DNA from 4 places in the Bradyrhizobium sp. USDA 4474 genome. Region 1 is predicted to be linked to each of the others. Evidence: predicted binding sites of a transcription regulator. Region 1 holds the regulator's gene; each other region holds the start of a gene.
What was found. Region 1 encodes LexA, which represses DNA repair genes until DNA is damaged. Its sites were predicted from a motif close to TGTTCNNNNTGTGTTCNG; they were not measured.
Positions count from the first base shown of each region.

Region 2: the regulator LexA is predicted to act here: its motif matches at 2,569-2,586, upstream of uvrA (excinuclease ABC subunit UvrA).
Region 3: the regulator LexA is predicted to act here: its motif matches at 4,025-4,042, upstream of ACVW16_RS13225 (ribonuclease T2 family protein).
Region 4: the regulator LexA is predicted to act here: its motif matches at 4,705-4,722, upstream of ACVW16_RS20395 (DNA recombination protein RmuC).

Region 1 is NZ_JBSRZJ010000002.1:89,159-97,022, forward strand. It holds gene ACVW16_RS02080 (alpha-hydroxy acid oxidase) at 1-415, shown strand, start outside; gene ACVW16_RS02085 (HAD family hydrolase) at 415-1,056, shown strand; gene ACVW16_RS02090 (hypothetical protein) at 1,205-1,393, shown strand; gene ACVW16_RS02095 (molybdopterin molybdotransferase MoeA) at 1,607-2,818, shown strand; gene lexA (transcriptional repressor LexA) at 2,995-3,696, shown strand; gene ACVW16_RS02105 (hypothetical protein) at 3,883-4,086, shown strand; gene ACVW16_RS02110 (hypothetical protein) at 4,280-4,714, shown strand; gene ACVW16_RS02115 (ComEC/Rec2 family competence protein) at 4,725-7,010, opposite strand; gene ACVW16_RS02120 (DUF2171 domain-containing protein) at 7,107-7,340, opposite strand; gene ACVW16_RS02125 (nuclear transport factor 2 family protein) at 7,430-7,816, opposite strand; gene ACVW16_RS02130 (glutamine--tRNA ligase/YqeY domain fusion protein) at 7,853-7,864, opposite strand, start outside.
Region 2 is NZ_JBSRZJ010000002.1:7,397,630-7,405,493, forward strand. It holds gene gyrA (DNA gyrase subunit A) at 1-226, opposite strand, end outside; gene ACVW16_RS36420 (single-stranded DNA-binding protein) at 582-1,076, opposite strand; gene ACVW16_RS36425 (outer membrane protein) at 1,668-2,414, shown strand; gene uvrA (excinuclease ABC subunit UvrA) at 2,681-5,656, shown strand; gene ACVW16_RS36435 (HAD-IA family hydrolase) at 6,449-7,099, shown strand.
Region 3 is NZ_JBSRZJ010000002.1:2,411,091-2,418,954, forward strand. It holds gene ACVW16_RS13190 (MarR family winged helix-turn-helix transcriptional regulator) at 1-227, shown strand, start outside; gene ACVW16_RS13195 (response regulator) at 224-955, shown strand; gene ACVW16_RS13200 (ATP-binding protein) at 977-2,365, shown strand; gene ACVW16_RS13205 (DUF3617 domain-containing protein) at 2,446-2,979, opposite strand; gene ACVW16_RS13210 (hypothetical protein) at 3,027-3,320, opposite strand; gene ACVW16_RS13215 (hypothetical protein) at 3,350-3,505, opposite strand; gene ACVW16_RS13220 (hypothetical protein) at 3,504-3,968, shown strand; gene ACVW16_RS13225 (ribonuclease T2 family protein) at 4,087-4,800, shown strand; gene ACVW16_RS13230 (23S rRNA (adenine(2030)-N(6))-methyltransferase RlmJ) at 4,989-5,849, shown strand; gene ACVW16_RS13235 (cold-shock protein) at 6,125-6,340, shown strand; gene ACVW16_RS13240 (outer membrane protein) at 6,428-7,051, opposite strand; gene uvrC (excinuclease ABC subunit UvrC) at 7,304-7,864, shown strand, end outside.
Region 4 is NZ_JBSRZJ010000002.1:3,919,279-3,927,142, reverse strand. It holds gene dapD (2,3,4,5-tetrahydropyridine-2,6-dicarboxylate N-succinyltransferase) at 86-931, shown strand; gene dapE (succinyl-diaminopimelate desuccinylase) at 940-2,106, shown strand; gene truA (tRNA pseudouridine(38-40) synthase TruA) at 2,193-2,930, opposite strand; gene fmt (methionyl-tRNA formyltransferase) at 2,930-3,865, opposite strand; gene def (peptide deformylase) at 4,059-4,583, opposite strand; gene ACVW16_RS20395 (DNA recombination protein RmuC) at 4,754-5,956, shown strand; gene ACVW16_RS20390 (AmpG family muropeptide MFS transporter) at 6,153-7,517, shown strand; gene ACVW16_RS20385 (hypothetical protein) at 7,644-7,864, opposite strand, start outside.

The DNA.
Region 1 (7,864 bases):
CGATCACGGCGTCGAGTGGATCTACGTCTCCAACCATGGCGGCCGTCAGCTCGATCACGGCCGCGGTGCCATGCATGTGCTGCCCGAGATCGTCGAAGCGGTGAAGGGCCGCGCCAAGATCATGGTCGATGGCGGCATCTGCCGCGGCACCGACATCGTCAAGGCGATCGCGGCGGGCGCAGACCTCGTCGGCATCGGCCGGCTGCAATGCTGGGCACTGGCTGCGGCGGGCGAGACCGGCGTGGCGCGGATGCTCGAGCTGCTCGAGGACGAGGTGCTGCGCTGCCTCGGTCTCCTGGGCGCCACCTCCTTCGCCGAGGTCGACAAATCCTGTCTGCACCCGGCCACCGCAACCAACGCGCCGAGCGTGTTCAGCGCATTCCCGCTGTTCGACCACGAACCCTACCGATACTGATGGAAAGGACGCAAGTGACCTCGCTCTCGCCTGGTAGCGCCGATGCGCTTCTGTTCGATCTCGGACGCGTCGTGCTCGACATCGATTTCTCCAAGGCGATCACCTGCTGGGCGCGACATGCCGACTGCGAGCCGGAAGCCATCGTCGCGCGCTATATGCGCGACAGCGAGGCCTACCGGCTGCACGAGGTCGGCAAGATCAGCGACGAGGACTATTTTGCCTCGCTGCGCGCATCGCTCGGCATCGGCATCTCGGATGCGCAGTTCCTCGAAGGATGGAACGCGATCTTCGCCGGCGAGATGCCTGATATTGCGGAGCTGCTGCCGCGTGCGGCGAAGCAGATGCCGGTCTATGCCTTCTCCAACACCAACCGCCCCCATGTGGACTTTTTTTCGAAGGAATATGCCGACCTGCTCGGGCATTTCCGCGAGCTCTACCTGTCCTCGAGCATCGGGCTGCGCAAACCCGATGCGGAGGCCTTCGACCATGTCGTCGCCGCGATGGGGGTGCCCGCGAACCGCATCGTGTTCTTCGATGATCTCGCCGAGAACGTCGAAGGTGCACGGGCGCGCGGCCTGACCGCGGTGCATGTGACCTCGCCGACCGACGTCGGAAATGCCCTGAAGGCGCTGGGGATCTGACTTGGCAACCCGGCTCTGATTCCGGAGGCAATTTCACTGGAACTCGGGAACCAAAACCCTTTGTGCATTTTTGTACAGAGTTCCGGGAACGGAATCCCCGGCTCCGGACTCTATAGTCCGTTGGGAATTCTACATCGGACTTATCATCGTGTTGGGCAAAACCTACCTCACCAAGCAGGCCTCCCTGCTGATGAAATACGCCAGGACCACCTCGAATTCTGAGCTCTCCGCAAAACTGATCAGCAAGGCCGCCGACCTGAAGGCCCAGGCCGATCCAATGCCCGACAAGAATCCCAAAGCGCCTGATGTCAGTCCGAGCGAGCCGCCGGGGACCTGACCGATGCTGGCCACGGCTCTTGTCTTTGCCTTGGCCGTCGTTGTGCCGGTATGCGTCGCTCTCCTGATCATGCCGCGGCTGAACCGCCAGCTTCGTCCCACGGCTCCAGGGGTGGGATAAATCATCTTGTGCGGCTGCTTTGCCTGGACGCTCCCGCTCGGCTAGAACTCTCGCGGCTGATTTGCCCGAATGGGCGTAGCTGGAGTTTTCACCGTGGCCCTCATGCCGGTATCCGATGCGCTTGCTGCCGTGCTCGCGGGAGCGGAGCCGCTGGCCGAGGAAACAGTTGCGCTCGATCGGGCCTTTCATCGCGTGCTTGCGCGCGATGTCGCGGCGCGGCGGACGCAGCCGCCTGAGGCGATGTCGGCGATGGATGGCTATGCCGTGCGTGCGGCCGATGCGGCCAAGGTCGACACACGGCTCACGGTGATCGGCGAAGTCGCGGCCGGCCGGCCGTTTGCTGGAAGGGTCGGCGCCGGCGAAGCCGTGCGGATCTTCACCGGTGGCGTCGTTCCCGATAACGCGGATGCCGTGGTGATCCAGGAGGACACCGTCGCCGACGGCGAGTGCATCACGATCAAGGAAGCCGCCATCACCGGACGACACATCCGCCCGGCCGGCATCGACTTCCGCGAGGGCGACGTGCTCCTGCGCAGCGGCACGCGGCTCACGGAGCGCGACCTCGCACTCGCCGCCGGGATGAACCATCCGCAACTCGCGGTCCGCCGCCGGCCGACGGTCGCAATCCTCGCCACCGGCGATGAGCTGGTGATGCCGGGCTCGACGCCCGGCCACGGCCAGATCGTCTATTCCAATGGCTATGCCCTTCATGCTCTGGCTCGCAGCGAAGGTGCCGACACGATCGATCTCGGGGTCGCGGCCGATACGCTTGCCGCCACCACATCGGGCATCCGCCGCGCGCGCGAGAGCGGCGCCGACATCCTGATCACGACCGGCGGTGCCTCGGTGGGCGACCACGATCTGGTGCAACAGGCACTGAGGGACGAAGGTATCTCGATGGCGTTCTGGAAGATCGCGATGCGACCGGGCAAGCCCATGATGAACGGGCAACTGGGATCGATGCGCGTGATCGGCCTGCCCGGCAATCCCGTATCATCCTACGTTTGCGCTTTCCTGTTTCTGGTCCCGCTGATTCGCGCGCTGTCGGGGCGTTCGGTGGTTCATCATCGCCGCGAGCGCGCCGTGCTCGGCCGCGATGTCGGCGCCAACGATCAGCGCGAAGATTATCTGCGCGCGCGGCTGGCAGAGCGTGACGACGGCACGCTGGTCGCCGTTCCCGTCGATCATCAGGACTCCTCGTTGCTTTCGAATCTGGCTGCGGCACAGGCACTTCTCGTGCGCGCACCGTTCGCGCCGAAGGCCGAAGCAGGCACCGCTTGCGAGGTGCTGCGGCTGCCCGTCTGACCGCTTCGTTCGCGTGCGTTCCGCGAACTTCGTCGCGTTCACGGTAAATTAAGCAGTTGCGGAACATGTATCGAACATATAGTGTCCGTTCATGATTTGTTTCGAGCATGTAGCGGCTTATGGCTGAATTCAGCGTCTCGGAATTGAATGACATCACCAGGGGGATTTTGGTCGAGATGTTAACGCGCAAACAATACGAGCTCCTGCGGTTCATCAGCGAGCGGCTGAAGGAAAGCGGCGTGCCGCCCTCCTTCGACGAGATGAAGGACGCGCTCGATCTGCGCTCGAAATCGGGCATCCACCGCCTGATCACTGCGCTCGAGGAGCGCGGCTTCATCCGCCGTCTGCCCAACCGCGCCCGCGCGATCGAGGTGATCAAGCTGCCCGAGCTCCAGGCCGCCGCCGGCAGTCGCCGCGGCTTCACCCCGAGCGTCATCGAGGGCAACCTCGGCAAGGTGCGCATGACGTCGAGCCCGCCGGCGGATGAGGGCGAGCGTCCCGTCGCGGTGCCCGTCATGGGCCGGATCGCGGCCGGTACGCCGATCGAAGCCTTGCAGACCCGCAGCCACACTATCAGCGTTCCGCCCGACATGCTCGGCGCGGGCGAGCACTATGCGCTCGAAGTGCGCGGCGATTCCATGGTGGACGCCGGCATCCTCGACGGCGACATGGCCCTCATCCAGCGCAACGAGAGCTGCGACACTGGCGACATCGTCGTCGCCCTGATCGACGACGAGGAAGCCACCTTGAAGCGCTTCCGTCGCCGCGGCGCCTCGATCGCGCTCGAGCCAGCGAATGCCGCCTATGAGGTCCGCATCCTGCCCCCCAACCGGGTCAAGATCCAGGGCAAGCTGATCGGTCTCTATCGCAAGTACTGAGCGCCACGTTCTCGCGCGATCGGTGACTGCGATCAACGATTGGAGCGGACGATTGTCCGCTCCGGCTGGATAGACTTTCTGGTTCTGCACAGATTATCCCGCCACCTCTCCAGCCCTACATCCCCGGCATGCCGCAACGAAGCACACTCGCTTCGATGGGCCTCCAGGGAGACTGAGGAGAGAATGATGGGCAAGATCATCCTGAGCACCGTCACGATGACGCTGATCACAGCGTCCGGATCGCACGCCTTTGCTGCGCATGCGCAGCATCGCCTCGGCAAGGTGCCGCAGGCGACGAGCGCGCAGATCCGCGATGCCCGCAACGCCATCGAGCAACAGGCGCAGCCCGGCTGGCAATATTCCGGCTGGTCCGCGCCGGCCGGACGCTGAGCGCGAAGCCTCCCAAATGCACGGAGGCAAGCTTTGTTCCCAGCCGTTCGGGAAAGATAATGTGATTGCGGCTCGCGGATCGGAGCCGCAGATTTGCCTACAACCAAGCAGAGTCTTGCAGGCTTCAACTCTGATAGAGGCCGGCGCCTCCAGGACAGAGGCGCGGGTTGCTATCCCCGATGAGGAGCACCCGATGTGTGACTATAGCTTGCATGCCGTCGCGACGCGTCCCGCAGAAGTCGGCGAGACGATCGTCACGACAACGTTCCGCGGCACCTCGACGCGCGGCTTCGCCTCTGAAGCCGACATGTCGGTCGCGGTCTGCCTGCTTCCGGGAACGGAGCTCGCCTTCGCCGACAACGTCCGCTACGACAACAGGTGGATCTGGACCCGCACCATCAATTCCCGCGTAGGCAAGTTCGGCAAGGTTGATCCGCACATTCCCGATCGCCATCACGACGCGATCGAATTCCCCGATGGCAAATACGTGCTGGTGACGCAGCTCGTCGAAGGCCAGCGCGCAACCGTGCTGCAACTGCCCGTGACCCAGCCGCTCGGCGAGCGCGAGCACAAGCCGCAAGTGGCCGCCGACAGTCGCACGACGCCGCCACGCCTGCCGATCGGCTGAAGCGTCGATTCTAGTCCTCGGCCTGAAGGTCGGCCTCCGACGGCGTTGCGTCTTTGGTCCGCGGAGCTGCCGACCGTGGCTTGAGGGTTTGGCCGAAATCTGCATCGCCGGGCGCCACCGGCGACCAGGAGCGGTTTGCGCCCCTCGCTCTCACCGGCTGAACCGCAAAACCGTCACCGCGCTGTGTCAGCGCAAGCGCGCCCTGGCTCGCCAGACGCGGCCGATCGATCACCATTGCAGCGCAATCGGGCGGCGCAGGCCTCGCCGTCACCACCAGCGCTGCGCGGCTGCAATCGTCGGCCAGCGCGTCGATGCGCAGCGCCAGCGCAATCATGCGGCCGTCGGCAAGCGGCGTCACGCAGCCGGCATCGTCGCACGACACGCCGTCGCCGAGCGAAGCGCTGGCGGCATCGCGCGGGTCGGCGTCCGCCGCGAGCCACTCCTTGAGAAGGAAATTGTCCTTCTTCGTCCTGATCAGATGCAGCTGCCCATCCTTGCCGCGCACCGCGACGTTCTGGCCGTCGGCGGCAATGAGAATGTCGGGTTGCCGCACCGACAAGGCCCAGATCGTTGCGACCGCAAGCACGATCGCACCCGACCAGCGCAGCGGCGTGCGCAACAGCCCCATCAGGACAAGCCCCAGGCTCGCCGTCACCAGCGGCGCGGTGCCGAAGGCGCCGACATGGCCGATAGCCCCTGGCAATGCCGCCACCCAGCGGGTGACCACAATCATCCAGTCGATGCCGATCCCCATCAGCCACCAGAACACGCCGTCCAGCCCGAACGGAGCCGCGAGCAGTCCCAACAGCCCGGCCGGCATCACCAGCGCCGAGACGACGGGCATCGCACCGAGATTGGCGAGCACGCCGTAGGGCGTGACGCGGTGAAAATGGAAGGCGGCATAGGGCGTGGTCGCAAGCCCCGCGATCATGGAAGCCATGAACAGCATCGCGATCTCGCGGCCGCCCCACAGCGCAATCCGCGCCGTCGTCGAATGATCGGGCGAGGCAAGCAGGTTCGGCATCCCGATCTGCACCATTGCCACCAGCCCGAGCGTCGCCGCAAACGACATTTGGAAGCTCGGATGCACCAGCGCTTCCGGCGCAACCGCGAGCACGATCAGCGCCGCCACCGCCAGCGTGCGGAACGTGATCGCGCGACGGTCGACGATCACGGCAATCAGCACCACCGCGGTCATGAAGAACGATCGCTGGGTTGCGACCTCCGCGCCCGAGAGCAGCAGATAGAATGCGGAGGCCACCAGCGCCGCGGCCGCCGACCATTTCTTGATTGCGAATCCGGCCGCCAGCCCGGGGATCAGCGCCAACAGCGCGCGGACCGCGAAGAAGACGACTCCAGCGACGACCGCCATGTGGTAGCCGGAGATCGACAGCACGTGGCCAAGCCCCGAGACGAACATCGCATCGTTGACGGGCGTGGTGATCGCATCGCGGCGGCCGGTCAAAAGCGCGGTCGCGATTGCGCGGTTGTCGCCGTCGAGCACGGCGCGGATCCGCGCGTCGATCGCATCGCGCAGGCCCTGCATGAGCGCAGCATAGCGCAACTGCAATCCGCCTGACACCGGCGGCGTCACCGTCGTGATCGCCCCCATCGCGAAACCGGACGCGCCGATGCCCTGGAAGAACATGTCGCGCGAGAAATCGTAGCTGCCCGGCCGCAACGGCGACAGCGGCGGCATCAACCGGGCCTTCAACTGCACGAAGCTGCCGACATCGGGCGCCGTCCCCTTGCGCACGGAGAGGCGGACGCGCTCGAGCTTGACGTCGCCGCGCTGCGCCTCCATCGCGGTGACGCGCAGCACGAACCGGTCGGTGCGTTCGCGAATGTCGCGGGTCTCGACGAAGCCCGACAGCGACACGGAATAAAGCGGCTTTGCGAGCACGGCGTGGGCGATGCTTGCTGTCCTCCACGTCGCCGCAGCAAGACCGGCCGCAACCGCCGCGATCATGATCGCGGGTGCAAACCACCGGCTCCGCCGCAACAGAACCGCGCCAAGCGTCGACGCGCCCGCCGTCGCGACCGTCACCCAGAGCACCGGCTCATGGTCGGCGGCGAAGTACAGCGCGATGCCGCAGCCGAAGGCGATGGGGACCCATGGGAACAGTCGTCCAGCGCCGGCCTCGGCCTTCGCCCAATCACCCAGCTTTCCGGCGATCGACGACCAGACGCCGAAGCCTGCCGGCACAAAGCCGCCGGCCGACGCTGTTCGGCCGCTGCCGGGCCAGGTCCCGGCCATACCTTGCGAGGCACGTTGTGGCCGGCCCGGCTCCGCCATCCCTCAGCAACCCTGCGCTACGCTACTGCACGGAAGCTACCGGAACGTGCGGCGGCACGGATAGCGGCACAAATCGGGAACGAAGAGGCTTCCGCCCTACTTTTCCTCTTCCATCGTCACGGCGACATCGGCCTTGGCGGACAGCCGAACCTTGTTGCCCTCGACATCGGCAACCAGGCCCTTGTCGATGAAATGGTGGTGGCCCTTGTGGCTGCCCTCGCCGCTGTCCTTTTTGGTCAGCTTGATGCGATTGCCTTCGACCTTGTCGACCGTGCCGATATGGACACCGTCGGCGCCGATGACTTCCATATGCTCAGCGATGTTCTGCATGGTGGGATGCTCCTGTGGATCCACCTCAACCCGGCGCCCGCGCATTCGTTTCCAGCGCCGGAATGACGATGCCGTGCGCGGCGCGCCTGTCAGATCAACGGCGCCTTCGCCGAGGCGTGGTGATTGACGATCTTCCAGTCGCCGTCTTCGCGAATGATGACCCAGCTCATCTTGACGACGAGGTCAGGCCGTTCGCCCGCCAGGTCGAACGTGATGGTCGCGCCCATGTTGATCGTATCGGGCCCTGCCTGCGCCGCCTGCACCTCGGAGAACGCCGCGCTCGGCCTGCGCCAGCGCGGCAGGCCGTTGAAGTAATCGGCCACGCCATTCCTGCCCCGATAGAGCTTCGGGTTGGAGCCGAAGAAGAATGCGTTCTTTGAATAAAGCGACGACAGCGCAACCGCATCGAGGGTCGCGAAGCCGGCGCACCATTTCGCGATGATCGCGGAAACGGCGGCGTCGGCTGCACTGCACATCTTGCGTCCCTCAGCCCTTTGCCTCAGCCATTTGCCTCAGCCCTTGCC
Region 2 (7,864 bases), 7.3 Mb from region 1:
ACTTCTTGTGCTTCTTGTCCGGGGTGTCGCCGCGATTGTTCATCGCGTAGAGGATGCGGCGATGCACCGGCTTCAACCCGTCGCGCGCATCGGGCAGCGCACGCGATACGATCACGCTCATGGCGTAATCGAGGTAGGACTTCTTCATCTCCTCGTAGATCGAAACGGGGCGAATGTCCGAGGGTTGCGCCGGCTGGTCGCCGGGCTTGTTGTCGTCGTCTGCCAAGGGGAAATCCGGTGAGATTCTATCTGGGAATCATATAGCGCATCGAGGCCCTGATAACCACCCTCGCGAGGCCAGGGAAGCGCTTTTTCCGTCTATTCTTCCAATAACTTACGTCCCTGAAGCGGGCATCCTGGATGAGCCTGGAATCAACCTTCCAAAATCGCCTCGGACGGGCGGTCGAGCCGTGGGCGAGTGCGGCCGTTCTGCCGCTTTGCAGCCCGCGCCCCGACTTCATCCCAAACATGAAGCGGGCCCGCAAATTCCGAGCCCCTTCCGTCGATTAGTTGGGTTTACTGACGCGACGTGGAAGGTGTTGATCAACCTGACCAGCGCACCCTCATCGCCCGGACCATTCCTAGAACGGGATGTCGTCGTCCATGTCATTGTTGCGGCCACCACCGCCGGCCGCCACGGGCCGACGCGGTGCGCTGCTGACCGGACCGGACGAGCCGAAATCGCCGCCCGGCTCGTCACCGAAGCTGCCGCCACCTCCGCCGCCGCGGCCGTCGAGCATCGTCAGCGTCGAGTTGAAGCCCTGCAGCACGACCTCGGTGGAGTACTTCTCGACGCCGCTCTGGTCGGTCCATTTGCGGGTCTGGAGCGCGCCTTCGATGTAAACCTTGGCGCCCTTCTTCAGATACTGCTCGGCGACCTTGCAGAGCCCTTCATTGAAGATCACGACGCGGTGCCACTCGGTCTTTTCCTTGCGCTCGCCGCTGTTCTTGTCGCGCCAGGTCTCGGAGGTGGCGATGCTCAGATTCGCGATCGGTCGCCCGTCCTGGGTGCGGCGGATCTCCGGATCCTTGCCGAGATTTCCAACCAGAATGACCTTGTTGACGCTTCCCGCCATCGCCGCTCTCCACTCCAATGCCACTGAATTTCGAAAAGGCGCGCCCGCGCTGCCGCCTGTTGGGGCGACCCTATACGCTTACAAGCGCCGATCGGCCCACCACGCCCTCGGTTATCCCCACATATAGCACCGATCGGGCCTTCGTTCCAGATTTGTTCCCATCGAAATGGCGGCGAGCCAAGCGTCCAAACCCTGCGCGGCAGTATGACCACATCTTGGGGGAATCGGACCGTCACATTGAATACACCCGCTGGCGTTGCATTCCAGACCGACCGGATCAGCCACAATGTCGACATCGGTCTCGTCCGCCTCACTTACCGCTTCGGCAGCCCGGCAATCGCTAAATACGGTCATCAAGTACTGATCCCCAAAGCACTGATCCCTCTGAATCCATTCGAGAATCGAAGGCCGGCCTCGCGCCGGCCTTTTGCTGTTTCTTCCAGCAAACGCCACGTTTTGCGCCTGTTGTGGCTTTTGAGAGACACAACTTGCGGCTTCAGTGGTGTAAGCAAGACGTCAGTTGGACGACGTCCGCTGCCCTTCCGACGCACGGAAGGCAACAACAGAAACTGGGACTGGGATAAGTTGAAAATGAAAAAGGTTTTGTTGGCTTCGGCCGCTCTGTTCGCCCTCACTGGCGCCGCTTCGGCTGCCGATCTGGCGGCTCGCCCCTACACCAAGGCTCCGGTAGCTATCGCTTCGATCTACAACTGGAGCGGCTTCTACATTGGCGCCAACGCTGGTGGCGGCTCCAGCCACAATTGCTGGGACACGACCAGCGTCGGTGGCGCTACTGTCCCCACGACGAGCGAAGGTTGCCATGACGCGACCGGCGCTCTCGCCGGTGGTCAGATCGGTTATCGCTGGCAGTCCGCCGCCTGGGTGTTCGGCGTCGAAGCGCAGGGTGATTGGGCCGATCTGAAGGGTTCGAACACCAGCTCGCCCGCCGCGTTCTTCCCGCTGGTGAACAATACCAAGATCGACGCCATCGGCCTCTTCACCGGCCAGGTGGGTTACGCCTGGAACAACGTCCTCTGGTATGTGAAGGGCGGTGCGGCCGTCACCCACAACAAGTTCAGCGGCACTCTGGCCGGTGTCACGGTCGGCGACGCGAGCGACACCCGTTGGGGCGGCACCATCGGCACCGGCATCGAGTTCGGCTTCGCGCCGAACTGGTCGGTTGGTTTTGAGTACAACCACCTGTTCATGGGCAAGCACAACGACAGCTTCACGGTGGTCGGCCTGCCCTTCCGCGCCGACAACATCAAGCAGGATGTGGACATGGGCACCGTCCGCCTGAACTACACCTTCGGTGGCCCGGTGGTCGCGAAGTACTGATCCTCGCAACCGACGTCACAACGTCACGAAAGGCCGGCCTCGTGCCGGCCTTTTTGCTGTTCCATTCGGTGCAATCGCCATCAGCTGCTGCCAAGTCCTGCCAGCGCCACAACAATCCGTTGACGATTCGCAGGTCCCTCTGGAAATCCCTCCCCGTTCTTCCTACGTTCGCTCACATACCCATTGGCGCCGATCCCGGTTCCGGGCGAAGCGCGCCGGAACGTTGGTGCGGTTGCTCGCTCATGGGATTCTTCGAGGGCAACGGGATGGATGAAGTGATCAAGGCGAAGCGCCAACAGCAGAACGCGGGCTCCAGCCTGCGCGCGATTACGATCCGTGGCGCGCGCGAGCACAACCTCAAGAACATCGACGTCGAGATTCCCCGCGACAAGCTCGTGGTTTTCACCGGCCTCTCCGGCTCCGGCAAATCCTCGCTCGCCTTCGACACCATCTATGCGGAAGGCCAGCGCCGCTACGTCGAATCACTGTCGGCCTATGCCCGCCAGTTCCTGGAGATGATGCAGAAGCCCGACGTCGACCAGATCGACGGCCTGTCCCCGGCAATCTCGATCGAGCAGAAGACGACGTCGAAGAATCCGCGCTCGACCGTGGGCACGGTCACCGAGATCTACGACTATATGCGCCTGCTCTGGGCGCGCGTCGGCGTGCCCTATTCGCCGGCCACGGGACTTCCGATCGAAAGCCAGACCGTCTCGCAGATGGTCGACCGCGTCCTGGCGCTGCCGGAAGGCACCCGCCTCTATCTGCTGGCGCCCGTCGTGCGCGGCCGTAAGGGCGAGTACCGCAAGGAACTCGCCGAATGGCTCAAGAAGGGCTTTCAGCGCGTCAAGATCGACGGCACTTTCTACGAGCTGGCGGAAGCGCCCACGCTCGACAAGAAATTCCCGCATGACATCGACGTCGTGGTCGACCGCATCGTGGTGCGCGCCGATATCGGCCAGCGCCTTGCCGAAAGCTTTGAGACCGCGCTGAAGCTCGCCGAGGGCCTCGCCGTCGTCGAGTTCGCCGACGCGCCGGCGGCAGCGCCGGCGGAAGAGAAAAAGAAGACGGCAAAGATCCACGACAAGAGCGGACCCGAGCGCATCCTGTTCTCGGAAAAATTCGCCTGCCCTGTCTCGGGCTTCACGATCCCCGAGATCGAGCCCAGACTGTTTTCCTTCAATAATCCCTATGGTGCCTGCCCGGCCTGCGGCGGCCTCGGCGTCGAGCAACATGTCGACGAGGACCTGGTCATTCCCGACAAGGAGATCGCCATCGGCAAGGGCGCGATCGCGCCCTGGGCCAAGTCATCGTCACCCTATTACGTGCAGACGCTGACGGCACTCGGCAAGCACTACAAGTTCACGCTCACCACCAAGTGGAAGGATCTGCCCAAGAAGACGCAGAACGCGATCCTCCATGGCTCCGGCGACGACGAGATCAAGTTCTCCTATGAGGACGGGGTGCGCTCCTACGACACCAAGAAGCCGTTCGAGGGCGTCATCACCAACATCAACCGCCGCTACCGCGAAACCGAGAGCGAGTGGGCGCGGGAAGAACTCGCAAAGTATTTCCACGACGTGCCCTGCGGCGCCTGCAATGGTTTCCGGCTGAAGCCCGAGGCGCTCTGCGTCAAGATCGGCGGCAAGCACATCGGCGAGATCTCGGAGCTGTCGGTGAAAGGCGCCGGCGCATGGTTCGAGACCGTGCCTGATACGCTGAACGCGCAGCAGAACGAGATCGCCGGGCGCATCCTCAAGGAGATCCGCGAGCGCCTCACCTTCCTGCTCGACGTCGGCCTCAACTATCTCACCCTCTCCCGTTCCTCCGGCACGCTGTCCGGCGGCGAGAGCCAGCGCATCCGCCTGGCCTCGCAGATCGGCTCGGGGTTGACGGGCGTACTTTACGTGCTGGACGAGCCGTCGATCGGCCTGCACCAGCGCGACAATGCGCGCCTGCTCGACACCCTGAAGCGGCTGCGCGACCTCGGCAACACCGTGATCGTGGTCGAGCATGACGAGGACGCGATTCTGCTCGCCGACCACGTGCTCGACATCGGCCCGGGCGCCGGCATGCACGGCGGCAACATCATCGCCGAAGGCACGCCCGCGGAGATCATGCGCAACCCGAAATCGCTCACCGGCAAATATCTCACCGGCGAGCTCGAGGTCGAGGTGCCGGAGCGGCGGCCACCGAACCATCGCCGCACCATCAAGGTGGTGAACGCGCGCGGCAATAACCTCAAGAATGTCACGGCCGAAATTCCGCTCGGCCTGTTCACCGCCGTCACCGGCGTCTCCGGCGGCGGCAAGTCGACGCTGCTGATCGACACGCTCTACAAGGCCATCGCCCGCAAGTTGAACAATGCCAGCGAAGGCGCAGCTCCGCACGACCGCATCGAGGGGCTCGAGCATATCGATAAGATCATCGACATCGACCAGTCGCCGATCGGCCGCACGCCGCGTTCGAACCCGGCAACCTACACCGGCGCCTTCACGCCGATCCGCGAATGGTTCGCCGGGCTGCCCGAAGCGAAGGCGCGCGGCTACGAGCCGGGCCGCTTCTCCTTCAACGTCAAGGGCGGCCGCTGCGAAGCGTGCCAGGGCGACGGCGTCATCAAGATCGAGATGCACTTCCTGCCCGACGTCTACGTCACCTGCGACGTCTGCAAGGGCAAGCGCTACAACCGCGAGACGCTCGAAGTGCTGTTCAAGGGCAAGAGCATCGCCGACGTGCTCGACATGACCGTCGAGGAAGCCGCCGAGTTCTTCAAGGCGGTGCCGCGCGTGCGCGAGACTTTTCAGACATTGCACCGGGTCGGGCTGGATTACATTCACGTGGGCCAGCAAGCGACGACGCTGTCGGGCGGCGAAGCCCAGCGCGTCAAACTTGCAAAAGAGCTGTCCAAGCGTGCCACCGGCCGCACGCTCTACATCCTGGACGAGCCGACCACCGGCCTGCACTTCCACGACGTCAAGAAGCTCCTGGAGGTGCTGCACGAGCTGGTCGCGCAAGGCAACACGGTCGTCGTCATCGAGCACAATCTCGAAGTCATCAAGACCGCCGACTGGGTCATCGACCTCGGCCCCGAAGGCGGCGACGGCGGCGGCGAGATCGTCGCCTGGGGCCCACCCGAGGACATCGTGAAAGCGCAGCGCAGCTACACGGGCAAGTTCCTGGAGCCGGTGCTGAAGAAGGCGCGCAAGCCGAAGCGGCGGAGCACGAGCGAGGCGGCGGAGTAGCCTATCGCTGCAGTCTTGGCAGTGTGTCTATGGGACCGATGGCTCGGCCAGTCGCTTGGCCGATCCATGCGTTTCGCTTCTTCTAAGTATCCTCCGTGGGACGATACTTAGTTCGCCTATTAGCAACCTCGGGTTAATCGCTGATCCCTGCTATACCTTTCTGACTTCGCCGTCGGGAGGTCAGAATGAGCAACGCAACTGGAGCAAGCGGCTTCCATTTCGAATTTCAAGCCACCAGAGCCGAACACAGACTTTTTGGAATGTGACTGGTAAGAACCTGAAGGCTCTCATCGACCAGCGCATCAGCGCCGGTGCCCCAGTCGTCGCAATCTTCCTGATCATCGTTTGGGCCTGTGCAGCCGTGGATCGAGGTTGGTTGGCAGCGGGTGCGGCATTCGGATCGCTAATGTGGTTCATGCTGGGGTATTGCTTCGCATTCTTCGTGATGCTCTGATGCATTCGCCAAATGTTTTGGCAGATCATTCGAGCTGCATGGAGCCGCGCAGATGACGTGGCAGGTTGCCTTTGATGATGTCTCGACAGTCATTAGGACTCCGGGCGTCGAAAGCCGGATGCCCTGGAGTGCGACTGCAGCGATGAAGGATACCAATTCGCCGGTCGCGCTCTGGTACGACGCACGGTTTCCAGCTGGGGTTTTCGCTGACCCAGCCTCTCGTCTTGCATTTGCAGAGTGGGCCAGTGAACATGTACGACGCGCTGCATTACTGGGCTCCGACACCTCGGCCAAATCATCTCCAAGCCCGGCTTGCTGCTGGTAACCTCCCCTCCTTCATGCGCTACGCCCTCGCCATCTTCGACCTCGACGGCACTCTCGTCGACAGCTTCCCCTGGTTCCTCCGCACCATCAACGACGTCGCCGATCGTTTCGGCTTTCGGCGCGTCAGGGATGAGGATGTCGAAGGGCTGCGGCATGCCTCGACGCGCGAGATCCTCTCACGGCTCGAGGTGCCCGTGTGGAAGCTGCCGGCCATCGCGCGTTATGCGCGGCGTCTGAAGGCGGAAGCGGCGTCGGAGATTTCGCTGTTTGCGGGCACTGAAGCGATGCTGCGGACGCTATCCGAGAACGGCGTGCAGCTCGCGCTGATAACGTCGGACAGCGAAGTCAATGCGCGGCAAAAGCTCGGCGCATCAGCCACGCTATTCCGGTATTTCGAGGGCGCGGCTTCCGTGTTCGGCAAGCCCGCGAAATTTCGCCGCGTCATCCGGCGTGCTGGCGTGATGCCGCAAAACGTCATTTCAATCGGCGACGAGGTCCGCGACATCGAGGCGGCGCGTGCGGTGGGGATTGCGTGCGGCGCGGTCAGCTGGGGTTACGCCGCACCGGCGGCGCTGCGGGCGCGGCAGCCGGATCTCGTCTTCACGCACATCGACGAGATCGCGCCGGCCGTGCTGGCCGACCTCGGAGATCGCACGCCGGCCTAGCTGCCGCGCAGCGTGCCACAACAGCTTGCGTTGCCTGTCGGGCAAAACACCCCAGCCGTGGGGCAAGCTGCGCATCCGAAAATATTCCACTTTACCGAAATTCGGAAACGGCGTATGTGTCGCGGCAACCCGGCCCATGGAAGAGGGGCGTATCGCGATCGTCACGACGCGGGCCGGACGGCGGTGGGCGTGGGCCGCATCGGCGCGAAGGGTTCTGCAGGGCGGGCAACCGTGAGCAAAGCGTCGCGCAAACGACCGGTGTGATCCGCGTACGGCAAAATCGTGTGGTCCTGGCGCCCGGAGTCTGTGCGTCAAGGCTCGTGGTGATGCGTGTGGCCCAACCGGGCCCTCGTGTCAGTCATCTGCGAGCCGACGGGGGCAATAGTGCATCGCTCCCCGGGGAGATCACGACATAAGCCGTCAAACCACTGCGCAGGGAAGGCCGGATGTTTGGGCTTCACCTGTATGCCGCTGTGCAGCCTCTTGTAGCGCAACCCATCGCACAGTGGACCGCGGGTGCGAGGTCAGCACCCGGTCTTCCCTGCGCCCTCGGCACCTTCGAGGGCAGCGGTTGAACCAAAAGCTCGGGCACGTGTGCAGCGAGGACGCGAAGGTGTGTCTGCAAGGAAGACGCGAATTGGGTGCCCGTGCCCCAAGCGCCGTCATTACGAGCGCAGCGAAGCAATCCAGACCGTCAACGCGGCGGGATTCTGGATTGCTTCGCTGCGCTTGCAATGACGACGGAGCGAGCGCGCATCTGCGACG
Region 3 (7,864 bases), 2.3 Mb from region 1:
GCGACAATGACCGACGCCAGCGGCTGCTCTATGCGACGCCGAAGGGCGAGGCGCTGGTGCAGAAGCTCGCCGGGCTCCAGACCACGCGGATCACCAAGGCGCTCGCCGAGATGGCGCCTGATGATGCCGAGACCGTCAAGCGCTTCCTGCGTGCCATGATCGACCGCGACGATCCGGACAAGGTGCTGGAGACGATCTTCGCCACCAATCAAGCCTCAAAGGAGTGACCGTGCCGCTCGCTGCCACGCTCGCCCGTCCGCCGGCACGACCGGCCGACGACGCCCCGCATCTGCTGCTGGTCGACGACGATCGCCGCATCCGCGATCTCCTGTCGCGCTTTCTCTCGGCCGAAGGCTATCGCGTCACCACCGCGGCCAGTGCCGGCGATGCCCGCGCGAAGCTGCTGGGACTGCATTTCGACTTGTTGATCCTCGACGTCATGATGCCCGGCGAGACCGGCTTCGATCTCGCCCGGTTCATCCGCACATCCTCCTCGGTGCCGATCGTGATGCTGACGGCGCGGCATGAGGCCGAGGCCCGTATCGAGGGCCTCCAGATCGGCGCCGACGATTACGTCGCAAAGCCGTTCGAGCCGCGCGAGCTGGCGCTGCGCATCAACAACATCCTCAAACGCGCCGCGCCGCCGGTCCAGGCCGCGGCGGTAGAGAAGATCGCGTTCGGCCCCTACGTCTATCATCTCGATCGCGGCGAATTGCGCCAGGGCGAGGAGGTCATCCATCTCACCGATCGCGAGCGCGAGATGCTGCGGATTCTCTCGGAGACGCCGGGCGAGACCGTGCCGCGCAGCGCGCTGACCGGCAACGGCAGCGTCAACGAGCGCGCCGTCGACGTCCAGATCAATCGCCTCAGGCGCAAGATCGAGACCGATCCCGCCAATCCGCTGTTCCTGCAGGCGGTGCGCGGCATCGGCTACCGGCTCGTGGCCTCGCCGTAGACCTTGAGTGAAGCAGGACCGATGAGCACGATCGATACCGGCCTGACGCTTCTGAAGAGCGCCGCCGGCCGTGTTTCGCGCGCCAACGGCTGGATGGGCAACGCATTCAAGGGCTGGATGCCGACCGGCCTCTATGCGCGCGCCCTGCTCATCATGATCGTGCCGATGGTGATCCTGCAATCGGTCGTCGCCTTCGTGTTCATGGAGCGGCACTGGAACACGGTGACGCGCCGCCTCTCGGCCGCCGTGGTGCAGGACATCGCCGCGCTGATCGACATCTACAAGGGCTATCCACAGGACAAGGACCGCGAGCAGATTCGCCGCATCGCCCTGCAGCGCCTGCAGCTCACCGTCGATTTCCTGCCGCCTGGCGACATGCCGCCGCCCGGACCAAAACCGTTCTTCTCGCTGCTCGACCAGACGCTGTCGGTGCAGCTGGGCCGCCAGATCGGACGCTCGTTCTGGATCGACACGGTCGGCCGCTCCAACCTCGTCGAGATCCGCATCCAGCTCGACGATGCCGTGATGCGCGTGTTCGCGCAGCGCAGCGCCGCGTATGCCTCGAACTCGGAGATCTTCCTGTTCTGGATGGTCGGCACGTCGTCGATCCTGCTGATCGTGTCGGTGCTGTTCCTGCGCAACCAGATCAAGCCGATCCTGCGGCTTGCGGATGCAGCGGAAAGCTTCGGCAAGGGCCGCGAGGCGCCGAACTTCAGGCCGCGCGGCGCGCGGGAAGTGCGGCGCGCGGCGGGCGCCTTCCTCGAGATGAAGTCGCGGATCGAACGCGCGATGGAGCAGCGCACCGCGATGCTCGCCGGCGTCAGCCACGATCTGCGCACCATTCTCACCCGTTTCAAGCTCGAGCTGGCGCTGATCGGCGACAACCCCGAACTCGAGGGCATGCGCAAGGACGTCGACGAGATGTCGATGATGCTGGAGGATTACCTCGCCTTTGCCCGGGGCGATTCCGGCGAGCAGTCGCAGCCGACCGACATGGTGCAGGCGCTCGAGGAGCTGCGCAGCGACGCCGAACGCCACGGCCATGCCGCGACCGTGACATTCAGCGGCCTGCCCGTGGTGACGGTGAAGCCGGCCTCGTTCAAGCGCTGCCTCGCCAACCTCGTCACCAATGCCGCGCGCTATGGCAAGGCCATCGCCATCTCCGGCCAGCGCGATCACCGCTATCTGACTGTGACGGTCGACGACGACGGCCCGGGTATCCCGGTGCATTTGCGCGAGGAAGTGTTCAAGCCGTTCCTGCGGCTCGACAATGCCCGCAACCAGGACGAAGGCGGCACGGGCTTAGGCCTCGCGATCGCCCGCGACATCGCCCGCTTGCATGGCGGCGACATCACGCTGGGCGACAGCCCGATGGGCGGATTGAGGGCGAGCGTCCGGATACCGGTGTAGCTTTCGCACCTCGCTCAGCACGAGCGAAGCCCGTCGCATCCCAGTAAGAACGCGGCGAGGAGCGCACCGGTTTTCCGGGACTACTGCTTCGGCAGCAGCGCCTTCAGCTTGTCGACGTCGCGCACGTTCATCTTGAACCCGCCGGGCATCACGATGTCGCCGGGCTTCTGGTCCGCCTTGCATGCGCCAAGCCATTTGGCCTCCAGCGTCATGGTGGTGTCGCGCCCTGCGGTACCGGCGGCACCGCCCTGCGCATGCGACGAGGTCTTCACCGTGTAGGCCGAATTGAAGTCGCCTGTGATCTCGGCGTGCGAGGTCGTGGACATGCCGGCGACGCTGCACTCGGAATCGCTGACATAGCCGGTGGCCGTCTTCTTGACGTCTTGCTTGGAGCAGACCTGCTTGGCCATCGGCGAGATGTTGTTGCTCATCTCCTTGTCGACAGCCTCATCGGTGCAATGCTGCATGGTCATTTCCGGCATCGCAGAGCCGGTCCTGACCATTTTCATTTCCCAGAGGCCTGCCTTGCGCACCGGCAGGTCGTCAGCGACGGCGCTGCCCGCCGACAGCACGAGACAAGCGACTGATCCGAGCAAAGCAAGCTTGCGCGTCATGGCAGAACTCCCGGCTGAGATGTCGAGGCTCGCCGTTCCGAAACGCCTCAGTAGAGGGTGCGGATCGGCCGATCGGCGGCGCCGTAGGGCACCCAACGACAGGCGAACGAGATGTAACCGCCCTGATAGGCCTGCACCGCGAGGAATTTCACCACCTTGCCGTACTGCGCGCAGTGATCGACCGCGACCTGGCGCGCATCGACCTGGGTCGCCATCGAATAAGCGATGATGCCGCCGGTGTCGTTGCCCTTGAAAGGCGGCACCGGGAGGATGTCGGCGCGCGCCGACTGGCTCGCCATCATACCCAAGGCAAGAAGGCCCGCGGCCGCAATGATTCGCATTCCCGTCACTCCAATTGATTGCCGGCAGTTTACGTTGCCGGCGCGGCGGTGGAAAGAACCGAAGGCCTGTCGAATGCGACGTTGTTGATCAACTCCTGCCCGAGTGTTGCCGCGCTGCACTTGACCTCCCCCGCCCTTCGCGGCACCGTCTGACCTTCGCAGATCATGCTGTCTGGATTGCCCATGCGCGCCTCGACCTCCCCGAAATCGCTTCGCTTAGCCGCCGTTCTCGGCCTCGTGTTCGGGGCGCTGTCGCTCACCGAGGCCAAGGCCGCCAATCCGCTGGAGCTGAATTTCTGGCTGAGCGGGCCGCGGTATGACGGCAATGTCGCCGAATGCGACAAGGCGCTGCCGACGATCTCGAGCCAGTTCTGGGAGAAGGAAAGCTCGTTCTGGAATTCGCCCTTGCAAATCACGGGCTTCGCCAACGTTCACGAGACCGCTTTCCGGCCCTGGGCTTCGGACAACATTCCGCGCCGCTTCTGCACCGGCGAGGCCATGCTGACTGACGGCAAGGTGCGCAGGGTGCACTTCTCGATCATCGAGGATGGCGGCTTTGCCGGATATGGTCAGGGCGTCGAATGGTGCGTGGTCGGGCTCGACCGCAACTGGGCGTACAACCCGTCCTGCCGCGCAGCCAAGCCCTGAGCCGAAGGCCCTGATTCGGGCTCATCGAGCCACCGGATCATCCGGCGCCGGAATTTTGTTCTTGAAATGTTCTCGTTGCCTGCTAGGCTTCTGCACAGTCTAGTTGAGGGGCGTCACCATGTTTCATTTTAGATTGCATTCGTTCTTCCGTCTCGTGATTTCGCTGACCGTCCCCCTGACCCTTGCCGCCGGGCTGATCTCGCTCGCCGACGGTGCAAAGGCGCAGGACAAGCGACAGAACACACCCGGTGAATTCGACTTCTACGTGCTGTCGCTGTCGTGGTCGCCGTCCTTCTGCGAGGAAGCGGCCGAGCGCGGCCGCGGCGGCGGGCGCTCCAACATTCAGTGCGAGGGACGGCCTTATTCCTTCGTGGTTCACGGGCTCTGGCCGCAATATGAGAGCGGCTTTCCGGAATATTGCCAGCGGCCGTCGCCGCGGCTGAACCGCAGCATCGTCTCTTCGATGCTCGATTTGATGCCGGCGCCAGGATTGATCTTCAATGAATGGGACAAGCACGGCACCTGCTCCGGGCTCACCGACCGCACCTATTTCGAGACCATTCGCAAGGCGCGCGCCGCGATCAAGATCCCGGCCGAATATCTCGAGCTGTCGGAGGCCAAGACGGTGGCGCCGGGCGAGGTGGAAGAAGCGTTCATCAAGGCCAATCCCGGTTTGAGCAATGCGGCCATCTCGGTCACCTGCAACCGGACGCGACTGTCCGAAGTCCGCATCTGCCTCAGCAAGGACCTGCAGTTCCGCGCCTGCGAGGAGCTCGAACGCCGCTCCTGCCGCCGCGACCAGGTGACGATGCCGCCGATCAGGGGCGGTTAGATCAGGCATTCGTGCCCCGGCGCAGCGCAGTTTCTCTTCGCCGATGCGCTGCAGAGCCGGGCCGCGCTGCATGGGAATCCCAAGCCCCTGGGGGCCGGCTCTGCGCAGCAGCGTTGCACGCTGCCACGCGTCCGGGACACTCGCGCTTGCCTCTTTGCGCAAGCCGCCGCGTGGCGTAGTGCTCTTGCATGAACTATCGCCACGCCTTTCATGCCGGGAATTTTGCCGACGTCATCAAGCACATCGTGCTGGCACGCATCCTGACCTATCTGCAGGACAAGCCAGCCGCCTTCCGCGTCATCGACACCCATGCGGGTGCCGGGCTCTATGATCTCGACAGCGACGAGGCGCGCCGCAGCGGCGAGTGGCTGACCGGCATCGCGCGACTGATGCAGGCGCGCCTCTCGAACGAGAGCGTCGCGCTGACCAAGCCGTACATGGACATCGTCCGGGCCTTCAACCCGAAGGGTGAGCTCAAGGCTTACCCGGGCTCGCCGCTGATCGCGCGCGCGCTGATGCGGCCGCAGGACCGGCTGGTGGCCTGCGAGCTCGAGCCGAAGGCGCGCAAGACGCTGATCGACGCGTTGCGGCGCGACGAACAGGCGCGCGTGGTCGATCTCGACGGCTGGATGGCGCTGCCGGCTTTCGTCCCGCCGAAGGAGCGGCGCGGGCTCGTGCTGATCGATCCGCCCTTCGAGGCCAAAGACGAGTTCCAGCGGCTGGGCGAGGCCTTCTCCACCGCTTTCGCGAAATGGCCGACCGGTATCTATGTAATCTGGTATCCCGCCAAGAGCCGGCGCGCCACCGACACGCTGGCGCAACTCGTGGCTCGCACCGCAGCTGCCGCAAAGACTCCCGGGAAATGTCTCCGCCTCGAATTCAGCGTCGCGCCGCAGGCCGACGGCGCCGCCCTCACCTCGACCGGGCTCCTGATCGTCAATCCGCCGTACACGCTGCAAAGCGAGCTCAAGACGATTCTGCCCGAGTTGGAAATGCCGCTCGGCCAAGGCGGAGCTGCCAGATTCCGATTAGAGGTACCCAAGGCGTAAATTAGGAGGTACCCACGACGTAAGGCACCGTGATCTTTGGGAAAAATATGCAGGAGCGGTAGTCAATCTGCAAAGAACCGTATTATGCTGTTTCTGTGACTGGCTTTACGTTCCGCTTCCGCGAATGGTTGCGGCGGAGTGAAGGCCCTAAGAAAGATCCGGACGGACCGATGGGTCTGCCCAAGGATGGCCAGCTCTCCCGGGCTTCGTAATGCCCGGTCATGTCGCGACGCGTGTCTGCTTGCGACGGAGGAGCAATGAGGGGGAGTTTCCCGATGGCCAATACGGGAACGGTCAAGTTCTTCAATGGCGAGCGCGGCTACGGCTTTATCAAGCCGGACGACGGCGGTCGCGACGTCTTCGTTCACATCACTGCTGTGGAGCGGGCGGGACTGAAGGACCTTGCCGAAGGACAGCGTATCACGTTCGAAGTTGAACCGGACAAGAAGGGGAAGGGCCCGAAAGCGGTCAATCTCGTGATCCTTTCGTAAGGCACCTGCTCCAACAAAGCTGGCGCAAAAAAAGTCCCGGCCGCAAGCGGCCGGGAGGTTGTGGTCCGGTATTTTCTTATTTCGCTATCAGAAGTGATAGTTGACGCCTGCGCGCACGATGCTGGCGCTGTAGCCGTTTGACACGCCTGTAATTGCGAACTGGCTGGTCGACAGATCGACATAGAGATATTCGAGCTTCGCGCTCCAGTTCGGCGCGAGGCCAACTTCCGCGCCGACCCCGGCAGTCCAGCCGGCCGTCGTGTGCGACTCCGTCCAGCCGAAGGTCTGCGCGCGCAGCTCGCCGAAGGCGAGACCGGCAGTGCCGTAGACCAGCACGTTGCTGAAGGCATAGCCCGCGCGTCCGCGCAGCGTGCCGAACCAGGGATTGGAAAACTTCCACGGTGCGAAGGTATCATCGGCACCGGCGGCCTGGATGTCGCCCTCGACGCCAAACACCCACGGGCCGTTCTGGAAATTGTAGCCGGCCTGCACCCCACCGACGAATCCGGATGGCTTTGCGGGATTGTTGTCGACCGAGCCCCATTCATAGCCGAGATTGGCGCCGAGATACGGGCCGGCCCAGCTATATGCGTTGAGTGGCTGATTGACGGTATAGGGCGCACGCTGCCCGTAACTGAGATCGGCGGCCGCGGCCGAAGCTGTCCAGCCGGCTGCAACCAATGCGGCTGCGCCCACAATGAGCCCCTTCATCACACACTCCAACGCAACTGCCGTAACCGGGTGCGAGGCCCGCGCCGCCCGCACGGAGCCAAGCTGCATGGTTACGGAACCACCACTTTTTCGCGTAGGATTTATCGAGAGTTTTAAGTTAAAGGCCTGTTAAGACCCGTTACCGCGCTGTTAACAGACTTAAGGAAGCGTTACCGGGAACTGCGCGCCTTCCTGTGCGCGGCAGCCCGGCCGGAACTTCAAATCGATCCCCCCAGCGCTTAAATTCGCTCCATGGTTCACGATTCCACCGACAAGCCGGACGACGCCCGCGCGCGCACCTCGCAGCAGGCCGCTCCGACCAAGGCCCCAGCCCAAGAGGTGGCCCCGCCGGACCTCGATCCCGCCACCGCCGGCGGCGATGACGAGGACGATGCGCGGCTGCCTGACATCCTGGAAGAGAGCGGCGCGATCGGCGAAGAGCCGCTGGCGACGGGTCATGAGGCGATCGAGCGCGCGGTGCGGCTCGCGCCGACCTCGCCCGGCGTCTATCGCATGCTCAGTGCGAACGCCGACGTCCTCTATGTCGGCAAGGCCAAGAACGTCAAAAAGCGCTTGTCCAACTACGCGCGCCAGAGCGCGCCGCTACCGGCGCGCATCCTGCGCATGATCGCGGCCACGGTGACCGTGGAGATCGTCTCGACCGCGACCGAAACCGAAGCGCTGCTGCTGGAAGCCAACCTCATCAAGCAGCTGCGGCCGCGCTTCAACGTGCAGCTGCGCGACGACAAGTCGTTTCCCTACATCCTGATCACCGGCGACCATTGGGCGCCGCAAATTTTGAAGCATCGCGGC
Region 4 (7,864 bases), 3.8 Mb from region 1:
GGTGGAGTATGCCTTGACTTCGCCCCTCCAAATCCCGAAAAAGCCCCCAATCCATCAAAATTCCCGATACCTAGAGGAAATCCCGATGTCCTTGTCCGCCCTGGAGTCCACGATCAACAGCGCCTTCGACGCGCGTGAGACCATCTCGACCTCGACCAAGGGCGAAGTCCGCGAGGCCGTGACCCAGGCGCTGGAGACACTGGACAAGGGCGAGGCCCGCGTCGCCGAGCGCGGCGCCGACGGCAAGTGGAAGGTCAACCAGTGGCTGAAGAAGGCCGTGCTGCTGTCCTTCCGTCTCAACGACATGGACGTCATTCCCGGCGGCCCGGGCCAGGCCAACTGGTGGGACAAGGTGCCCTCGAAGTTCGAAGGCTGGGGCCCGAACCGTTTTCGCGACGCCGGTTTTCGCGCGGTGCCGGGCGCGGTGGTGCGCCGCTCCGCCTTCATCGCCAAGAACGTGGTGCTGATGCCGTCCTTCGTCAATCTCGGCGCCTACGTCGATGAGAGCACCATGGTCGACACCTGGGCCACCGTCGGCTCCTGCGCGCAGATCGGCAAGCGGGTGCATATCTCCGGCGGCGCCGGCATCGGCGGCGTGCTCGAGCCGCTCCAGGCCGAGCCCGTGATCATCGAGGACGATTGCTTCATCGGCGCGCGCAGCGAGGTCGCCGAGGGCGTCATCGTGCGCAAGGGCGCCGTGCTGTCGATGGGCGTGTTCCTCGGCGCCTCGACCAAGATCGTCGATCGCGAGACCGGCGAGATCTTCATGGGGGAGGTGCCCGAGTATTCAGTGGTGGTCCCCGGCGCGCTGCCCGGCAAGCCCATGAAGAACGGCCAGATCGGCCCGAGCACCGCCTGCGCCGTGATCGTCAAGCGCGTCGACGAGCGCACGCGGTCGAAGACCAGCATCAACGAGCTGCTGCGGGATTAAGGCGGCACATGACCGATGCCCTCTCCATTGCCCGCGACCTCATCCGCTGCCCCTCGGTAACCCCTCAAGACGCCGGCGCACTCGGCGTGCTTGAAAGGGTGCTGAACGCTGCAGGCTTCACCTGTCACCGCGTGACCTTCAGCGAGGACGGGACCGCCGATATCGACAATCTCTATGCGCGGATCGGTGCTGAAGGGCCGCACATCACCTTTGCGGGCCATACCGACGTGGTGCCGCCCGGCGACGAGAGCGCCTGGAGCGTCGGCGCATTCTCCGGCGAGGTGAAGGACGGTTTTCTGCACGGCCGCGGCGCGGTCGACATGAAGGGCGGCATCGCCTGCTCGGTCGCCGCCGTACTGGAGCATCTCGCCGCGAACGGCGGCAAGCCACGCCCGGACGGCAAGGGTTCGATCTCGTTCCTGATCACCGGCGACGAGGAAGACGTTTCCATCAACGGCACGATCAAGCTGCTGAAATGGGCTGCCGAGCGCGGCGAGACGTTCGACCATTGCGTGCTCGGCGAGCCCTCCAATGTCGAGACGCTGGGCGATACCATCAAGGTCGGCCGCCGCGGTTCGCAATCCGGCACGCTTTATGTCGACGGCGTGCAGGGCCACGTCGCCTATCCGCACCGCGCGGCCAATCCGGTCCCGGACATCTCGCGCCTGATCGTGGCAATCAGCGACGAGCCGCTCGACAATGGCAGCGCGCAATTCCAGGCCTCCAATCTCGAATTCGTCTCGGTCGACGTCGGCAACAAGGCCTTCAACGTCATCCCCGGCGAGGCCCGCGCCAGATTCAACATCCGTTACAACGACAACCATACGCAGGCATCCTTGCGCGAGCTGGTCGAGTCGCGTCTCGCCAAAGCCTGCGGCAACCGCATCAAGGCTCGCATCGTCTGGGAGCCATCGAACTCCAACGTGTTCGTGACCAAGCCGGGGCCGTTCACCGATCTCGCCGTGTCCGCGATCGAAGAGGTGACGGGCCGCAAACCGGAGCTGTCGACATCAGGCGGCACCTCCGATGCGCGCTTCATCTCGAGCTATTGCCCGGTGATCGAGTTCGGCCTGGTCGGCCAGACCATGCACCAGGTCAACGAACGCGTGCCGGTGACGGACCTGGAGAACCTGACCAAGGTCTATCGCGGGATTTTGACGCGGTATTTTGGCTAAGAGACCACTATCGCCAAACCCTCCGCCGTCATGTCCGGGCTTGTCCCGCCTGCCCGGCCGCCATGACGCCGGGGCGTCATCACGCTCTAATAATCCACCTTCATCAGATACAGCCCCTCGGGCGGAGCGACGATGCCGCAGGCAGAGCGGTTGCGCGCCGCGAGCGCTGCGGAGAGATCGTCGGCGCTCCAGCGGCCCTCGCCGACCCAGACCAGCGATCCCACCATCGAGCGCACCTGGCTGTGCAGGAACGATCGCGCCGAGGTGACGATGATGATCTCGCGGTCGTCGCGCAGCACGTCGAGCTGGTCGAGCGTCTTCTCCGGCGATTTGGCCTGGCACTCGGTGTCGCGAAACGTCGTGAAATCGTGCTTGCCGAGCAGGCGTTGGGCGGCCGCATGCATCGCTTCAGAGTCGAGCCGGCGCGGCACGCGCCAGGCATGGCCGGCATCGAGCGCGAGATTGGCGCGGGTGTTGATGATGCGATAGCGATAGTGACGCTTCACGGCCGAGAAGCGCGCCTCGAACGTGTCAGGGACGATCTCGGCTTCGAGCACCGCCACCGGATGCGGGCGCAGATGCGCATTGAGGCCATCGCGAAAACGGCCCTGCGGAAACTGCTTGTCGATATCGACATGCGCAACCTGGCCACGCGCGTGCACGCCCGCATCGGTGCGGCCGGCGCCATGCACCCGCACATCCGCGCCGGTCATCGCCTTCACCGCGGCTTCCAGCGCGCCCTGCACCGACGGCAGCGTGTCCTGCACCTGCCAGCCGAAGAACGGCGCGCCGTCATATTCGAGGGTGAGCTTGTAGCGGGGCATCAGCAGAGCCGCATCGGCGGCTCGACCTTCACGCCGCGTAAAAAGTCCGCCGCTTGCATCCGGCCTTTGCCCTCGCGCTGCAGCTCGAGGATGCGGATCGCGCCCTCGCCGCAGGCGATCGTGAGTTTGGCGTCGAGCACCTCGCCCGGCGCGCCGGAGCCCTTGGCAAGCTCACAACGCAGGATTTTGATTCGCGCATTCTCGCTGACGCCGGCAAGCTCCGCCCAGGCACCGGGAAACGGCGACAGACCGTGGATGTGGCGCAGCACGGCGTGCGCAGGCTTTGTCCAGTCGATCCGGGCCTCGGCCTTGTCGATCTTGGCGGCGTAAGTGACGCCCTCTTCGCTCTGCTTTTTCAGCTGGAGGCCGCCGCGGTCAAGGGCGGCCATGGCGCGCACCATCAGATCGGCGCCCAGCCGGGAAAGGCGATCATGCAGATCCAGCGCAGTCATGTTGTCTGAAATCGCGAGACGCTCGGCCATGGCGACATCGCCGGTATCGAGGCCGACATCCATCTTCATCACCATCACGCCGCTCTCGGCATCGCCGGCCATGATCGCGCGGTTGATCGGCGCGGCGCCGCGCCAGCGCGGCAGCAGCGAGGCGTGAAGGTTGTAACAGCCGAGCTTCGGCGCATCGAGGATCGCCTGCGGCAGGATCATGCCATAGGCGACGACGACGGCGGCGTCGGCGTCAAAGGCGCTGAATTCGTCCAGCGCTTCCTGGGTCTTCAACGTCCTCGGTGTCAGCACCGGCACACCGAGTTTTCGCGCGGCCTCTTCAACGGGCGTCGGCTGCAATTGCAGCCCGCGCCGGCCGCCCGGCTTCGGCGCGCGCGTATAGACGGCCACGATCTCGTGGCCATGCGCGACCAGTTCGAGCAGCGTCGGCACGGAGAAATCGGGCGTGCCCATGAAAATCAGGCGAAGGGGCATGACAGGGACTCTGTACGTTCCCTCCCCAGTGGGGGAAGGCTAGGGAGGGGGGTGCCACACGACGCGCTCTCACGACGAGAGTGCGGACTGGTTCTTCTTCCCCGTTAGACCATTTCCTCGGCTACCCCTCTCCCCCGCCCTCCCCCACAAGGGGGGAGGGAGCCCAGGGGAGTGTGGCGCAGCACCAAAAACTCTACTCCGCGCGCTTGGCGGCTTTCTCGAACTTCTTCATCACGCGGTCGCGCTTGAGCTTCGAGAGATAGTCGACGAACAGCACGCCATTGAGATGGTCGATTTCGTGCTGGATGCAGGTGGCGTAGAGGCCTTCGGCGTCCTCCTCGTGCAGCTTGCCGTCGAGGTCCGTGAAGCGCACACGCACTTTCGCGGGACGTTCGACCTCCTCGTAATATTCGGGAATCGACAGGCAACCTTCCTCGTAGACCGACAGGTCTTCAGACGAGGCGATGATCTCCGGATTGATGAAGACGCGCGGCTCCGGCTTGGTCTCCCCGTCCTGGTTGGGCTTGGCGAGATCCATCGTGATCAGCCGCAGCGGTTGCGCGATCTGGATCGCCGCCAAGCCAATGCCGGGCGCGTCATACATCGTCTCGAACATGTCGTCGGCAAGCTTGCGGATCTCCGCCGTGACCTTCTCGATCGGCTTGGAGACCAGACGCAGCTGCTTGTCGGGCAGGATGATGATTTCTCTGAGGGCCATGCCGGGCGATTTAAGCCGCGCGCGACATCGGGTCAATGCGGCCGGGAACGCGTTAACCCTCCGCTAACCATAAACTTCACCTTTGGTTAACCATAAAAAATGAGGGATCGATCAACGTAAATGTTCGCTATTCGTTCGTGGCCCGTGGCGAATCGGCTAGAAGGACAGGCATGAACGAGATCATTTTCATGCTGGGCGACTGGCCGGTGCGCGGGTTCGATGCGCTGATCGGCTTCGGCACCCTCGTCCTCATCCTGCTGGTGGTGATTGCCGTCGTGGTCGCCAGATCCGGGCGTCGCGGCGCGGAACTGGCGATGGCGGGGGCGATCCGGGCCGACGAGCTCGAGGAGCGGCTCGCCCAGGTGCTGCACGCCCAAGCTGAGGCCTCCGGCCGGGTCGACGCCATGACGGAGGCGCTGGCTGGACGCCAGGCCGAGATGGCGCGGGCCGTCAACGAGCGGCTGGATTCGGTGACCCATCGCGTCGGCCAGTCGATGGAACACTCGACCCGCAACACCATGGAGAGCCTGCGCGCGCTGCACGAGCGGCTCGGCATCATCGACAGCGCGCACAAGAACCTCACCGACCTGACCACGCAGGTGACGACCTTGCGCGACGTGCTCGCCAACAAGCAGTCGCGCGGCGCCTTCGGCCAGGCGCGGATGGAGGCGATCGTCCAGGACGGCCTGCCGAAGGGCGCTTACGAGTTCCAGTTCACGCTCTCGACGGGAAAACGGCCCGACTGCGTCGTCTTCCTGCCCGACCAGCGCCCGCTCTGCATCGACGCGAAATTCCCGCTGGAAGCGATGACCGCGCTGCACGACGCCCGCACCGACGAGGAGCGACGCACTGCCACGCAGCGGCTGCGCGGCGACGTGATGAAACATGTCAGCGACATCGCCGAAAAATACCTCGTCCCCGGCGAGACCCAGGAGATGGCGCTGATGTTCGTGCCGTCGGAATCGGTCTACGCCGAGATCCATGACGGCTTCGACGACGTGATCCAGAAGGCCTATCGCGCCAAGGTCGTGCTGGTCTCGCCCTCGCTGCTGATGCTCGCGATCCAGGTGATGCAGCAGATCATGAAGGACGCGCGGATGCGCGATGCCGCCGACCAGATCCAGACCGAGGTGATCAAGCTCGGCGACGATCTCGGTCGCCTGCGCGACCGCGTGCTGAAGCTGCAGAAGCATTTTGCCGACGCCAACGAGGACGTCCGCCAGATCCTGATCTCCGCCGACAAGATCGAAAAGCGGGCGGGACGGATCGAGGAACTCGATTTCAGCAAGAGCGATGCGCCGGCGGAGGGCCCGCGGCTGGTGGCGACGGGCGCTGGCGAGCTGTTTCCGCGGAAGCTCCAGGCGGGGGAGTGACCTCGGGGCACACTGTCATGCCCCGCCAAGGCGGGGTATCCAGTACGCCGTGACGGTCATTGTTGAGCCGAGGTGCTGGTGACTACTGGATCGTCCGCCTTCGCGGACGATGACAGCGGAGAAGGCGACGACACCTCGTTTGTGGCCGGCGGCAACGACAGTCCCTCGCGCCCCCAGAATCTGCTAACACCTCCCCATGACCGCACCCGACGCGACGTCCCCCGCCGGCACCGATGCCCCTGCGACTTCATGGCGCGACAGCCTCGCCGTGTACCTGCAACCGCGGGTGCTGATCGTGCTGTTCCTCGGCTTTTCGTCGGGGCTGCCGCTGGCGCTGTCGGGCTCGACGCTGCTGGTGTGGATGCGCGAGGCTGGCGTCGATCTCAAGACCATCGGGCTGTTTGCGCTGGTCGGCACGCCCTACACGCTGAAGTTCCTGTGGGCGCCGCTGGTGGATGCGCTGCATGTGCCGCTGTTCACGCAAGCCTTCGGGCGGCGGCGCGGTTGGTTGCTGTTCTCGCAGATATTGTTGATCGTGGCGATTCTGCTGCTGGCGATGACCGATCCTGCAAGCTCGCCATTCTTCGTCGCGCTTGGCGCGCTGCTGGTGGCGACGACGTCGTCGACGCAGGACATCGTGGTCGACGCCTTCCGCGTCGAGAGCCTGCCTGAAAGCGAACAGGCGGCCGGCATGGCGGCCTATGTCGCCGCCTATCGCATCGGCATGCTGGTCTCGACCGCCGGCGCGCTGTTCATCGTGTCCGGCTTCGAAGGGACCGGCATTCCCCGCGCATCGGCGTGGATGTGGGGCTATGTGGTGATGGCGGCGATGGTGCTGATCGGGACCATCACGGCTCTCGCCGCGACCGAGCCCGAAAAATCAGTGCAGGCGGAAGCCGCAACGCACGAAGAAACCGCGTTCACGCGCGTGCTGCACGCGGCGATCGGTGCCTTCTCCGAATTCCTGTCGCGCAAGGACGCGCTCGCCGCGCTTGCCTTCGTCGTGCTGTTCAAGTTCACCGACGCGTTCTCCGGCACCATGACCGCGCCGTTCGTGATCGACCTCGGCTTCACCCGCAATGACTATGCGGCAATCGTGAAAGGCGTCGGCCTCGCTGCAACCCTGATCGGCGGCTTTGCCGGCGGCTTTGTCGCGCGGCGTTACTCGCTGGCGACCTCGCTCTGGATCGGCGGTGTGGTGCAGGCGCTGGCCAACCTGACCTTCTCCTGGCTTGCCGTGGTCGGCACCAATCAATGGGCGCTGGCGCTCGCGATCTGCGCGGAGAATTTCACCAGCGCCATCGGCACGGTGATCTTCGTCGCCTATCTTTCGGCGCTGTGCCAGAACCCGCTGCACACGGCGACGCAATATGCGCTGCTCACCGCGCTCGCGGCGGTGGGGCGGACCTATCTGTCGTCGGGCGCCGGCTTCGTGGCTGACACCACCGGCTGGCCGCTGTTCTTCCTGATCTGCGTGCTGGTGGCGATCCCGAGCCTGGTGCTGCTGACGTACTTGCAGAAGCGCGGGCATTTCGAGACGCTGGGGCCGGTAACGGTGTAGGCCCGCCTTCTCGCCGTCGTCATTGCGCGCGCAGCGAAGCAATCCAGAAACTTTCCGCGGAAACACTCTGGATTGCTTCGTCGCAAGAGCTCCTCGCCATGACGACGGCGAGAGCTGTCGCGCTCCCTACTTCTTCACCAGGCTCCACTTCGTCACGACGGCCTCGCTCATCTGGCCGGGATCGCTGGCGCAGGCGATTTCATCGACCTTGACCGAGATCTCCTTGCCGACGAACGATTTCAGCTGCGAGGCCTGCGCGTCGCTGGAGGTGACGAGCTGGAACGTCTCCGGCCCCGTCTCGAGATCGCACAGCCCGCTCGGCGCCGGCAGGCGGCGCGGCTCGGAGG